DNA from 3 places in the Ancylobacter polymorphus genome. Region 1 is predicted to be linked to each of the others. Evidence: predicted binding sites of a transcription regulator. Region 1 holds the regulator's gene; each other region holds the start of a gene.
The links. Region 1 encodes HrcA, which represses chaperone genes, less so after heat shock. Its sites were predicted from a motif close to GTTAGCACTCNCNNNNNGNGAGTGCTAAC; they were not measured.

Region 1 (4,308 bases):
GCTGGTACAGCGAGAGGTGCTCGCAGCCCTCATTGATGGCGCGTTGAAGCTCGGCGGCCCAGTCCTGCGGCCGCTGGTCCGGCCGGGCATAGATGAGATCGAAGGAGACGCGCTCGAAGGCGGCGCGCGCCACCGCCACCGCGCCCAGCGCCTCCTCCGCGCTGTGCATGCGCCCCAGCGCCTTCAGCGCAGCGTCGTCCAGGGCCTGCACGCCGAGCGAGACGCGATTGACGCCCGCGGCGCGATAGCCGCGAAAACGGCCGGCCTCGACGCTGGTGGGGTTGGCCTCCAGCGTCACCTCGGCACGCGCGTCGAGCGGCCAGGCCTCATGGATGGCGTCGAGAATGGCGCCGACCGTCGCCGGCTCCATCAGCGACGGCGTGCCGCCGCCAAAGAACACGCTGTGGGTCCGCCGCTGGCCGATGCGTTCGCGCGTATGCGCGATCTCGGCACGGAACGCCGCCACGAAGCGCGCCTGGTCCGGCGGCGCGTGGCGGACATGCGAGTTGAAGTCGCAATAGGGGCATTTGGCCTTGCAGAACGGCCAATGCACATAGACGCCGAAGCCGGGGTCCACCGGCGGCGGCGCGGGGGCGCGCTCAGTCAAACGTCGCCCCGAGGCAGGCCTGCGCCAGCGTCATGAAGGCCCGCGCGCGGTGGGAGAGGCCACGCCCATGCGGCGGCAGGCCGTGCTTCTCCGCCCCGCTCATCTCGCCGAAGGTGCGCTCATGGCCATCGGGCTGGAACATCGGATCATAGCCGAAGCCGGCCGGCCCGCGCGGCGGCCAGACCAGCGTGCCGTTCACCACGCCCTCGAAATCCTCGACATGCCCGTCCGGCCAGGCGAGGCACAGAGCGGAGATGAAATGCGCCTTGCGCAGATCGGGGAGTTCCGCCCCGGCGTCGCGCAGTTCCTCCTCCACGCGGGTCATCGCCGCCATGAAGTCCTTTTCCGGCCCCGCCCACCGGGCGGTGTAGAGCCCCGGCGCGCCGCCCAGCGCATCGACGCACAGGCCGGAATCGTCGGCGAAGGCCGGCAGGCCCGACGCATTGGCGGCGGCGATGGCCTTGATGCGGGCATTCTCGCCGAAGGTGAGGCCGGTTTCCTCCGGCTCCGGCAGACCGAGCTCGCCGGCGGAAACGGCGTCGATGCCATAGGGTGCCAGCAGGCCCCGCATCTCCTCCAGCTTGCCGGGATTATGGGTGGCGATGACGACCCGGCCTTCGAGCCGGCGGTGCGCGGCGGGGCTCATGCGACGGCCAGCTTCTGCAGATCGACCAGCTTGGCGACACCCTTGCGGGCGAGGCCCAGCATGGCGTTGAACTCGTCCTCGGTGAACGGCGTCTTCTCCGCCGTGCCCTGAACCTCGACGAAGCCGCCGGAGCCGGTCATGACGAAGTTCACATCCGTATGCGCCTCGGAATCCTCGGCATAATCGAGATCGAGCCGCGGCTCGCCGTCGATGATGCCGCAGGAAACCGCGGCGAGATGGTCGCGCAGCGGCAGGGTGGAGAGCATGCCGCGCGCCTTCATCCAGCTCAGGCAATCATGCAGCGCGATCCACGCCCCGGTGACGGAAGCGGTGCGGGTGCCGCCATCGGCCTGGATCACGTCGCAATCGATGGTGATCTGCCGCTCGCCGAGCTTTTCGAGATCCATCACCGCGCGCAGCGACCGGCCGATGAGGCGCTGGATTTCCTGCGTGCGGCCGGACTGCTTGCCGGCAGCGGCCTCACGGCGCGTGCGGTCATGGGTGGCGCGCGGCAGCATGCCGTATTCCGCCGTCACCCAGCCCCGCCCCTGCCCCTTCAGCCAGGGCGGCAGCCGCTCTTCCAGCGTCGCGGCGACGAGTACATGGGTCTCGCCAAACTTCACGAGGCAGGAGCCCTCGGCATGGCGCAGCACGCCGCGCTCGAAGCTTACGGCCCGCATCTCGTCGGGAAGGCGGCGGGAAGGGCGCATGCGGACGATCTCCTGAACGGCGGCGACGAGCCCGTCGCGACAGGCCCTGTGGGCGGACCTTGTAAGGGCGGCGCGGGCCCGGTGCAATCGCCGGCGGTCCCTCACGGCCCAATGACGGGGCCTCAACACGCGCCGCCTTGTACATGGGCGGCGATTACCGAGATAATAGACACCCATGACCGGGTAGACGAGACAAGGGACAGGCCCCGCGATGCCCCTCGACCCATTTCTCTCCGCCACCGCGCCGTCGCTGGCGCGGCTCGACGAGCGCTCGCGCGAGATTTTCCGGCAGATTGTCGAGACCTATCTCGCCACCGGCGAGCCGGCCGGCTCGCGCAACATCTCCCGGCTCATCCCCATGACCCTGTCGCCCGCCTCGGTGCGCAATGTGATGGCGGACCTCGAAGCGGCGGGGCTGATCTTCGCTCCCCACACCAGCGCCGGCCGTCTGCCGACCGAGCGGGGGCTGCGTTTCTTCGTCGATGCGCTGCTGGAGATCGGCGACGTGTCGGAAGACGAGCGCAACTCGATCGAGACGCAGGTGCGCGCCGCCGCCCGCGCCCAGACGGTGGACGGGGTGCTGGCGGAAGCGTCCAACCTGCTCTCCGGCCTGTCGCGCGGCGCCGGCGTCGTCACGACAGGCAAGACCGATGTGCGGCTCAAACATATCGAATTCGTGCCGCTCGACCCCAGCCGGGCGCTGCTGATCCTCGTCTCCGAGGATGGCGAGGTGGAAAACCGCCTCGTGCCGCTGCCCAAGGGCCTGCCCTCCTCCGCGCTGGTGGAAGCGACCAATTTCCTCAGCGCGCTGACGCGCGGGCGCACGCTGGTGGAACTGCGCACCGAGGTGGAGCGCACCCTCGCCGCCCGCCGCGCCGAGCTCGACGAGGTGACGGCGCGGGTGGTGGAAAGCGGCATGGCCAGCTGGTCGGGCGGCGACAAGGCCGAGCGGCGGCTGATCGTACGCGGCCAAACGCGGCTGCTGCACGATCTGCGCGCCATCGAGGATCTGGAGCGGGTGCGTCTGCTGTTCGACGATCTCGAAGCCAAGCAGGAGGTCGTGGACCTTCTGGGGCGGGCCGAGGACGCGCAGGGCCTGCGCATTTTCATCGGCTCGGAGAACAAGCTGTTCTCGCTGTCGGGCTCCTCCACCATCGTCGCGCCCTATCGCGACGGGCAGGGCCGAGTGGTCGGCGTACTCGGCGTCATCGGGCCGACGCGGCTCAACTATGCCCGCATCGTGCCGATGGTCGACTTCACCGCCCGCGTCGTCAGCCGCGTCCTTGCCGGTCCGGGGATTGACGCGGCTTGATTTTTGCGGCTTCCGCCCCGATATGGCGGGCGTCCGCGCGGCCACGCCGCCGGGACAAATCCATTCTTCGACGAGGTATTCATGAGCGACGAAAACCGCACCCCGGCTGACCAGCCCGAAACGGGCGATCAGACTGTCGACGCCGGCCACGGCGCTGCGGGCGCGCCGGACGACCTCGCTGCCGCCTTCGCCGCCGAGAAGGAACAGCTCGAGGCCGAGATCGCCGCGCTGAAGGACAAGTTCCTGCGCGCCTTCGCCGAGGCCGACAATGTGCGCCGCCGCGCCGAGCGCGAGGTGGCAGACGCCAAAATCTACGGCATCACCGGCTTTGCCCGCGACATCCTCACCGTGGCCGACGATTTCGAGCGCGCGCTGGGCGCCATCGACGCCGAGGCCCGCGCCAAGGCCGACGGCACGCTGAAGACGCTGCTGGAAGGCATCGACCTCACCGGCCGCGCGTTGCTGCATGCGCTGTCCAAGCACGGCGTGGCGCGCATCGAGGCGGATGGGGCGAAGTTCGATCCGAACATGCATCAGGCGATGTTCGAGGTGCCGAACACCGAGGTGCCCTCCGGCACCGTGGTTCAGGTCATCCAGCCCGGCTACAAGCTCGGCGAGCGCGTGCTGCGCCCGGCGCTGGTCGGCGTCTCCAAGGGCGGCCCGAAGGCAGCGTCCACGGACGCGCCGCCGGCTGGAAACTGAGCCGCGCTCCGCGCGCCGGCCCATCCGAGATGAAAAAGGGCCCCGTGGGGCCCTTTTTTGCGGCTGGTTCAGAAGATCAGCGCAGGGTCACGCCATCGCGCACGGCGCGCATGGCGGTGTAGTCGGCATCGAAATTCTCCGTCGCCGCCACGCCGACCATGCGCAGATAGCCATTGCGGCCGAAGCTGAGCCACTGCGCCACCTTCACCGGCGTGCCACTCTGCTGGTCCACCGCATTGGCGATCAGCTCATAGCCGGGCTGGCCGCCGACGCGCAGCGGGCCGCCGCGCTCGACGCGCAGTTCCTTGATGCCCGGCACGCTGGCGATCGC
Region 2 (4,308 bases), 1.8 Mb from region 1:
CATCTGCCCGCCGACAAGGCAGAGCAGAATGCCGCACAGCACCGGCAGGCCCGGCGGCATGGGCAGGCAGTTCGGCAGGCCGAGCAGCAGGATGGACAGGCCGAAGGCGCGGTTGCGCAGCGCGTGCACGATCTCGCCCACGCCGATGCGCTCCGCCGAATGGGCGGTGACGATCGCCGAGAGCAATTCCGACGTGCGGGGAGAACGATGATCCACCAGCGTGACCAGCTGCCTGACTTTCCTCGGGCGCCGGGCCGGCCCCCTCTTCCGCGCTCATAGCACGTCGCGCGCGGCAAGAAGAGGGCAGGCACGCTCAAAAGAAGGGCAGGTCGCCCGGCCTCAGTTCAGCCGGAACTCGCTGTCCACCCGCCGCAGCTCGGCTGGCCCGATGAGCCGCGCATGCGCCACGCGCACGGAGTGCAGCGGGCCCTCCAGCTCGCGCGCCCAGAAATCCAGGAAGCGCTTCAGCTCGGGGAAATGCGGGCAGAGGTCGTAATGCTGCCAGAGAAAGCTCTGCAGAATGCCGGGATGGTCGGGCATGCGGTACAGGATATGGGCGGTGGTGAGACCGTAGCCCTCCAGCTGACGGCGGAAATCCGCCGAGACATGCCCCCCTGCCCCCTCCGTCGCGGCCGGCGACGCAACACCACGCGACGAACCTTCATGATCGGTCATGCGGAACCTCCTTTCGTGACGAGAGGGAAGTGTGCCGCCGGCACGACGGCGCGGCAAGGTTAAAAATCGCAATAAACGTTCAAAATCAATGCATTAGCAGCATATGCGACGGAGTGCTGACAGCGCCGACCGGCCCGCATTGGCACTCTCTTTCCGAGACTGCCAATTTTTTGCCGCCCGCACCTTGCGCCCCCTTTCCCCGGCGCCTAGATGTCGCACGGCACCGCGCGATACCCCATGCCGTCCGGGCTGGCGGGCGCGGTGGCAGGATCAAACGATCGTTCACGATTGGAGAGAGCCGATGAAGTTCCGTCCCCTGCATGACCGCGTGGTGGTCAAGCGTATCGAAGCGGAAGAGAAGACCGCGGGCGGCATCATCATTCCCGATACGGCCAAGGAAAAGCCCTCGCAGGGCGAAGTCGTCGCCGCCGGCCCCGGGGCCCGCGACGAGGCCGGCAAGCTGGTCCCCCTCGATGTGAAGGCGGGCGACCGCGTGCTGTTCGGCAAGTGGTCGGGCACCGAGGTCAAGATCGACGGCGTCGACTACCTCATCATGAAGGAGTCCGACATCCTTGGCGTGCTCGAAGGCGTCGCCGCTTCCAAGAAGGCCGCCTGAGCCAGCCTCTTCCCGCTGCTCGCAACGCATCACCGGAGTAAAGATTCATGTCCGCCAAAGAAGTTAAGTTCGCTGGCGACGCGCGCGAGAAGATGCTGCGCGGCGTCGACATCCTCGCCAACGCCGTCAAGGTCACGCTCGGTCCCAAGGGCCGCAACGTCGTGATCGAGAAGAGCTTCGGCGCTCCCCGCATCACCAAGGACGGCGTCACCGTCGCCAAGGAGATCGAGCTCGAAGACAAGTTCGAGAACATGGGCGCGCAGATGGTGCGCGAAGTGGCCTCGAAGTCCAACGACCTCGCCGGCGACGGCACCACCACGGCCACCGTGCTGGCCCAGGCCATCGTGAAGGAAGGCGCCAAGTCGGTCGCCGCCGGTATGAACCCGATGGACCTCAAGCGCGGCATCGACCTCGCGGTCGAGGCGATCGTCGCCGACATCAAGAAGAACGCCCGCAAGGTGACCTCGAACGCCGAGATCGCCCAGGTCGGCACCATCTCCGCCAATGGCGACGCCGAGATCGGCAAGTACCTCGCCGAGGCGATGGAGAAGGTCGGCAATGAGGGTGTGATCACCGTCGAGGAAGCCAAGACCGCCGAGACCGAGCTCGACGTGGTCGAAGGCATGCAGTTCGACCGTGGCTATCTCTCCCCCTACTTCATCACCAATGCCGAGAAGATGCGGGTCGAGTTCGAGGACCCCTACATCCTCATCCACGAGAAGAAGCTCTCGGGCCTGCAGGAACTGCTGCCGGTGCTCGAAGCGGTGGTGCAGACCTCCAAGCCGCTGCTGATCATCGCCGAGGACATCGAGGGCGAGGCGCTCGCCACGCTCGTCGTCAACAAGCTGCGTGGCGGCCTGAAGGTCGCGGCGGTGAAGGCTCCCGGCTTCGGTGATCGCCGCAAGGCCATGCTGCAGGACATCGCGATCCTGACCGGCGGCACCGCCATCTCCGACGATCTCGGCATCAAGCTCGACACCGTGACGCTCGCCATGCTCGGCCGCGCCAAGAAGGTCGTGCTCGAGAAGGAGAACACCACCATCGTCGACGGCAATGGTGCCAAGAAGGACATCGAGGACCGCGTCGCGCAGATCAAGGCGCAGATCGAGGAAACCACCTCGGACTACGACCGCGAGAAGCTGCAGGAGCGCCTCGCCAAGCTCGCCGGCGGCGTCGCGGTGATCCGCGTCGGCGGCGCGACCGAAGTCGAAGTGAAGGAAAAGAAGGACCGCGTTGACGACGCGCTGCACGCGACCCGCGCGGCCGTGGAAGAAGGCGTGGTGCCGGGCGGCGGCGTGGCCCTCCTGCGCGCGCTCAAGGCGCTGGACGGCGTCGTCACCGCCAATGCGGACCAGAAGACCGGCGTCGACATCGTCCGCAAGGCGGTGCAGTACCCGGCGCGCCAGATCGCCAGCAATGCCGGCGAAGACGGCTCGCTGATCGTCGGCCGCATCCTGGAGAAGAGCGACTACGCCTTCGGCTTCAACGCCCAGACCGGCGAATATGTCGACATGTACAAGGCCGGCGTCATCGATCCGGCCAAGGTGCTGCGCTCGGCGATCCAGAACGCGGCCTCGGTGGCCTCGCTGCTGATCACCACCGAAGCGATGATCGCCGACATTCCGAAGAAGGGCGGCGCGGCCCCCGCCATGCCCGGCGGCGGCATGGGCGGCATGGGCGGCATGGACTTCTGAGGAAGTCCATACGCCCCTGCTTTTCGCTGAGTGCCTGAGCCGGGCAAGCCCGGCTCAGGTGGCGGCATGGACTTCCTCGGGGGTCCATACGCCCCTGCTTTTCGCTGAGTATCTGAGCCGGGCAAGCCCGGCTCAGGTGGCGGCATGGACTTCCTCGGGGTCCATTCTCTCTCGACTTACGAAAGGGCGCGGCGCAAGCCGCGCCTTTTTTCGTCCGTCGGAGGCCTGGGAGGGCCAATCCTGGCCGGGAATGGTACCAAGCAACCATGAGTGTCGCATTTCCGACACACCACCCGGAACAACGCGCGGGGTATTCACCCACGGCCGAACCTATTGCCGGCAATGTCATTATCCCGGCAGTTCGTTCACCCTGGAGAACCCCATGAACCGCTCGCTGCTTCTCGGCGCGGCCGCCCTGCTGGCCACCGGCACCGCCAGCTTCGCCGCCGACCTGCCCTACCCCGTCAAGGCTGAGCCCGTGCAGGTGTTCGTGCCGGCCTTCTCCTGGACCGGCTTCTATCTCGGCGGCAATGCCGGCTATGGCTGGGGCGATTCCAAGGCGACCGATGTCCTGTTCTTCGACAGCCTCGGCGGCGTCTATACGCCGGGCGGCCTCTATGCCGGCAACGACGTGAAGTTCGGCAACATGGATGGCTGGGTCGCCGGCGGCCAGATCGGCTACAACTATCAGTTCACCAACAATGTGGTGGTCGGCATTGAGGCCGATTTCCAGTGGACCGGCGCCGAGGACAGCCGCTCCTTCTACGCCACGGTGGACGGCCCCTACTACCAGACGAGCGCCGAGCTGGAATGGTTCGGCACCGTGCGCGCACGCCTCGGCTACGCCTTCGACCGCCTGCTGGTCTACGGCACCGGCGGCTTCGCCTATGGCAAGGTGAGCGGCTCGACCACGGTGATGGGGCTCAACGGCGCCGGCGCGCCGGACTTCACCACCGCTGCGTCAGGCTCCTATGACAAGGTGAACACCGGCTGGACACTGGGTGCCGGCCTCGAATACGCCCTCACCGACAACTGGATCCTGCGCGGCGAATATCTCTATGTCGACCTCGGGGACACCAACGTGACCACCTATCTCGCCGGCGCCCCGGGCAGCTATGTCAGCGCCAAGGCGGACCTGACCAGCAACATCGTCCGCGCCGCGATCAGCTACAAGTTCTGATCCACACGGTCGATTGTCCGATGAATGAAAAAGCCCGGCGCAAGCCGGGCTTTTTTGCATCTAGGGCGAGGGTTGGGGGCCAGCGCCAGCGGGGGCCGCGCCGGCTCAGAACCGGCTGGACGCCCAGCGCACCAGCTCGACGA
Region 3 (4,308 bases), 1.2 Mb from region 1:
GTTCCATGGCGTTTCGGAGACCATCCTGCACGAGGCGGCCAATACCGCGCTGTTCGCCGCGCTCGGCACCGCGCTGGCTCTGCTGCTCGGCTTTGCCGTGGTGGTGGCGCTGCGTACCGGGGCGCTGCGCTCCGGGCTGGCGCTGCGGCTCGCGAGTCTGGGCTATGCCGTGCCGGGCACGGTGCTGGCGGTGGGGCTTCTGGTGCCGCTGGCCGGCTTCGACAATCTGGTCTCGCACATGTCCGAGCGCCTGACCGGCGTTTCCACCGGCCTGCTGCTGTCGGGCTCCGGCGCGGCGCTGATCATCGCCTATGTCATCCGCTTTCTCGCCATCCCCATCGGCGGGGTGGAGGCGGGCTATGGCAAGGTGGGCGTCACGCTCGACATGGCGGCGCGCAGCCTCGGCGAGAAGCCCGGCGGCGTGGTGCGGCTGATCCATCTGCCGATGCTGCGGCCGGCGCTGGCCACCGCCGCGCTGCTGGTGTTCGTCGACTGCATGAAGGAACTGCCGGCGACGCTGATGCTGCGCCCGCTGAACTTCGAGACGCTGGCGAGCCATGTCTATTCCGAGGCGGCGCGTGGCACCTATGAGGACGGCGCGCTGGCGGCGCTGCTCATCGTGCTGGTCGGGCTGGTGCCGGTGATCCTGCTGGCGCGGCTCTCCCGCCCCCGGCAGGGTTGAGGGCACCGTCTCCTTAACCGATCCGAAGACGGCAGGGTTTCCGAAAACGGAATGCGGCGGCGGACCTTTCGTCCTTCGAGGCCCGGCTTTGCCGGTCACCTCGGGATGACCGGCGTTGCCGGTCACCTCAGTGTGACGACGGATGAGCTTTGCACCGACCCACCCGTGTGGCCGCGGTCCATACGGGCGCTAAGATATTCCGGGTCCCGTCCCAGCGGAGGAGCAGGGGGAGGCCGCGCCGGGACCCAGCGCAAAACGCGTCTTGGCCTTGCTGCGCGCGAATGGACCCGGCGCGCCCGGTCCCCCTAGGCCCCGGATCGGCGCCGCGCAGGCGCGGCTTGTCCGGGGAACGGCGCTCGGCTCTTGACCTCAATGGGTAGAGAACCAGCAAAAAGGGCGCTGCTCGCGCCGCGCCCTTCATGCATATCAGGAGCGTTCGGACTTCCTCAGAAGTCCATACCGCCCATGCCGCCGCCGCCCGGCATGGCGGGCGCGGCGGCGGCCGGCTTCGGCGCGTCGGCGATCATGGCTTCGGTGGTGATGAGCAGGCCGGCGACCGAGCCGGCGTCCTGCAGCGCGGTGCGCACGACCTTGGCCGGGTCGACGATGCCGGAGGCGATCATGTCGACGAACTGCTCGGTCTGGGCGTTGAAGCCGAAGTTCTGGTCCTTCGTTTCCAGCACCTTGCCGACCACGATCGAGCCTTCCACGCCAGCATTCTCGGCGATCTGGCGGATCGGGGCTTCAAGCGCGCGCAGCACGATCTTGATGCCGGCCTGGATGTCCGGGTTGTCGGAGGAGAGCTTCTCGACCGCCTTCTTGGCGCGCAGCAGGGCGATGCCGCCGCCGGGGACGATGCCTTCCTGCACCGCGGCGCGGGTGGCGTTCAGCGCGTCGTCGATGCGGTCCTTCTTTTCCTTCACTTCCACTTCGGTCGCGCCGCCGACGCGGATCACCGCGACGCCGCCGGCGAGCTTGGCCAGGCGCTCCTGCAGCTTCTCGCGGTCGTAGTCCGAGGTGGTTTCCTCGATCTGCGCCTTGATCTGCGCGACGCGGCCCTCGATGTCCTTCTTCTTGCCGACGCCGTCGACAATCGTGGTCTTTTCCTTCTCGATCACCACCTTCTTGGCGCGGCCGAGCATGGAGAGGTTGACGCTCTCAAGCTTGATGCCGAGCTCTTCGGAGATGACCTGGCCGCCGGTGAGGACGGCGATGTCTTCCAGCATGGCCTTGCGGCGGTCGCCGAAGCCGGGGGCCTTCACCGCCGCGACCTTGAGGCCGCCGCGCAGCTTGTTGACCACCAGCGTGGCCAGCGCCTCGCCTTCCACGTCCTCGGCGATGATGAGCAGCGGCTTGCCCGACTGCACCACGGCTTCGAGCACGGGCAGGATCGCCTGCAGGCCGGAGAGCTTCTTGTCGAAGATGAGCATGTAGGGATCTTCGAGATCCACCGTCATCTTCTCGGCATTGGTGATGAAATAGGGGGAGAGATAGCCACGGTCGAACTGCATGCCTTCGACCACGTCGAGCTCGGTCTCGGCGGTCTTGGCTTCCTCGACGGTGATGACACCCTCATTGCCCACGCGCTGCATGGCGCCGGCGATCATCTCGCCGATGGAGGCATCGCCATTGGCGGAGATGGTGCCGACCTGAGCGACTTCGTCGCTGTTCTTCACCTTCTTGGCGCGCTTCTCGATGTCCTTGATCGCCTCGGCGACGGCGATGTCGACGCCGCGCTTGAGGTCCATCGGGTTCATGCCGGCGGCGACGAACTTGGCGCCTTCGCGGACGATGGCCTGGGCGAGCACGGTGGCGGTGGTGGTGCCGTCGCCGGCGAGGTCGTTGGTCTTGGAGGCGACCTCACGCACCAGCTGGGCGCCGAGATTCTCGAACTTGTCTTCGAGCTCGATCTCCTTGGCGACGGTGACGCCGTCCTTGGTGATGCGCGGAGCGCCGAAGCTCTTCTCGATGACGACATTGCGGCCCTTGGGGCCGAGCGTGACCTTCACCGCATTGGCGAGGATGTCGACGCCGCGCAGCATCCGCTCGCGGGCATCGCCGGCAAATTTAACGTCCTTGGCAGCCATCTGGCCTACTCCTGAAAATCAGTGTGTCCGGGGAGCGAAAGTCGGCTCAGCCGACATTGCTCATCGCGTCGGCTCAGCCGACGATGCCCATCACGTCGGATTCCTTCATGATCAGGAGGTCCTGACCGTCGATCTTGACCTCGGTGCCCGACCACTTGCCGAACAGCACCTTGTCGCCCGCCTTCACGTCGAGCGGGACGAGCTTGCCGGCTTCGTCGCGGGCGCCCGGGCCCACGGAGAGGACTTCGCCCTGCGAGGGCTTTTCCTTGGCGCTGTCGGGGATGATGATGCCGCCCGCCGTCTTCTCTTCGGCGTCGAGGCGCTTCACCACGATGCGGTCATGCAGGGGGCGGAACTTCAGCTGGGCCATCGGTAGATCCTCGGTCTTCCTGTCGCGCGCCGGTGCGGCGCTGGTGAGAAGCGTATTAGCACTCTTCATAAGTGAGTGCCAAACCGTCGCCGAGATAGGAATGGTACCGGATTGAGTCAAGCGCGCGGCAAGGGCCGGCGCTGTCATAAATCGTCATGCGCGGGTGGCGGGGACGTGATGGCGCGCCAGACATGAAAAAACCCGGCCCGCGCGGGGCGCGGACCGGGTTTGATTTCTAAGGCGAAGCGACGATCAGGACGCCTTCTTGATCGTCTTCTCGACCGAGGCCTTGATCGGCTCGGCGGTGTCGGCGGCGACCTTCTGCGCCAGGGTGGAGAGTTCCTTGGCCTGGCTGGAAAGCACGTCGAACTGCTTGCGCAGATGGCCGGTGGAGAGTTCCACCGCTTCCGACACGCTCTTGGCGCCGAACAGCGCGCCCATATAGTCGAAGGCGGCGTTCACATTGGTGCGCAGGGATTCCAGCGCCGCCGTATTGTACTCGGCAAGGCCGCGCGACGCGGTGGAATAGGTGTCTTCCAGCAGGTCGGTTGTCTCTTCGGCGTTGGCCTTGAACTTCTCATAGGTCTCGCGCGCGTTCTGCACGCTCTTCTCGGCCATCTCGCGCACCACGGCGGGCACTTCGACGGCGGAAGCGACATCGAACTTCGGGACTTCGAACTTCGGCATCTCGAACTTCGGCATGGCAGACTCGAAAGCGGCAGTGGCCGCCTTGGCGGTCTTCTTCGGGGTGGGGGTGACGGGGGCAGCGTCGACCATGGGGGTTCTCCTCGCAGTCGCGGTGGATTGGGAACTGGCGACAACCGCTCCGCGCCTGCGGCCGCGCCCTGACCGGCAAAGGCCTGTCCGAGTGAAACCCGACCCTCTGCCTTGTCTTGTCCCCTAATATTGTGCAATGCAGCATCATATTGCAATGCACAATTTGCCCTGACGAGCGATTTTTTTGACTTTTTTCAGCCGGCGGGGCTCTGCCGTCGCGATTGGCGCGGCGGGAAGGCCTATTTGTCGGCCTTGCCGAAGGGCGAGGCGGCGCTGGCGTGCTGGCCGAGCGCCTTGGCCTGCTCGGCGAGGCGGGCGGCCTGTTCCTTCACATATTCGGCGTGCAGGCGCGCCCATTCGTCCACCGTGGTGGCGCTGGCGAGGCGGGAGGC

Region 2: groES (co-chaperone GroES) is a predicted target of HrcA. The motif match lies at 814-842, and genes of this name have one in related genera.
Region 3: K9D25_RS20910 (co-chaperone GroES) is a predicted target of HrcA. The motif match lies at 3,194-3,222, and genes of this name have one in related genera.

Annotation. Positions count from the first base shown of each region.
Region 1 is NZ_CP083239.1:1,214,174-1,218,481, forward strand. Features, by position in the region: gene hemW (radical SAM family heme chaperone HemW) at 1-607, opposite strand, end outside; gene rdgB (RdgB/HAM1 family non-canonical purine NTP pyrophosphatase) at 600-1,253, opposite strand; gene rph (ribonuclease PH) at 1,250-1,963, opposite strand; gene hrcA (heat-inducible transcriptional repressor HrcA) at 2,175-3,275, shown strand; gene grpE (nucleotide exchange factor GrpE) at 3,357-3,977, shown strand; gene K9D25_RS05730 (hypothetical protein) at 4,054-4,308, opposite strand, start outside.
Region 2 is NZ_CP083239.1:3,014,559-3,018,866, reverse strand. Features, by position in the region: gene K9D25_RS14210 (exopolysaccharide biosynthesis protein) at 1-216, opposite strand, end outside; gene K9D25_RS14205 (usg protein) at 340-675, opposite strand; gene groES (co-chaperone GroES) at 977-1,291, shown strand; gene groL (chaperonin GroEL) at 1,339-2,985, shown strand; gene K9D25_RS14190 (outer membrane protein) at 3,368-4,165, shown strand; gene K9D25_RS14185 (ABC-type transport auxiliary lipoprotein family protein) at 4,271-4,308, opposite strand, start outside.
Region 3 is NZ_CP083239.1:4,368,118-4,372,425, reverse strand. Features, by position in the region: gene K9D25_RS20920 (ABC transporter permease) at 1-682, shown strand, start outside; gene groL (chaperonin GroEL) at 1,129-2,769, opposite strand; gene K9D25_RS20910 (co-chaperone GroES) at 2,843-3,130, opposite strand; gene K9D25_RS20905 (phasin) at 3,392-3,916, opposite strand; gene K9D25_RS20900 (phasin family protein) at 4,156-4,308, opposite strand, start outside.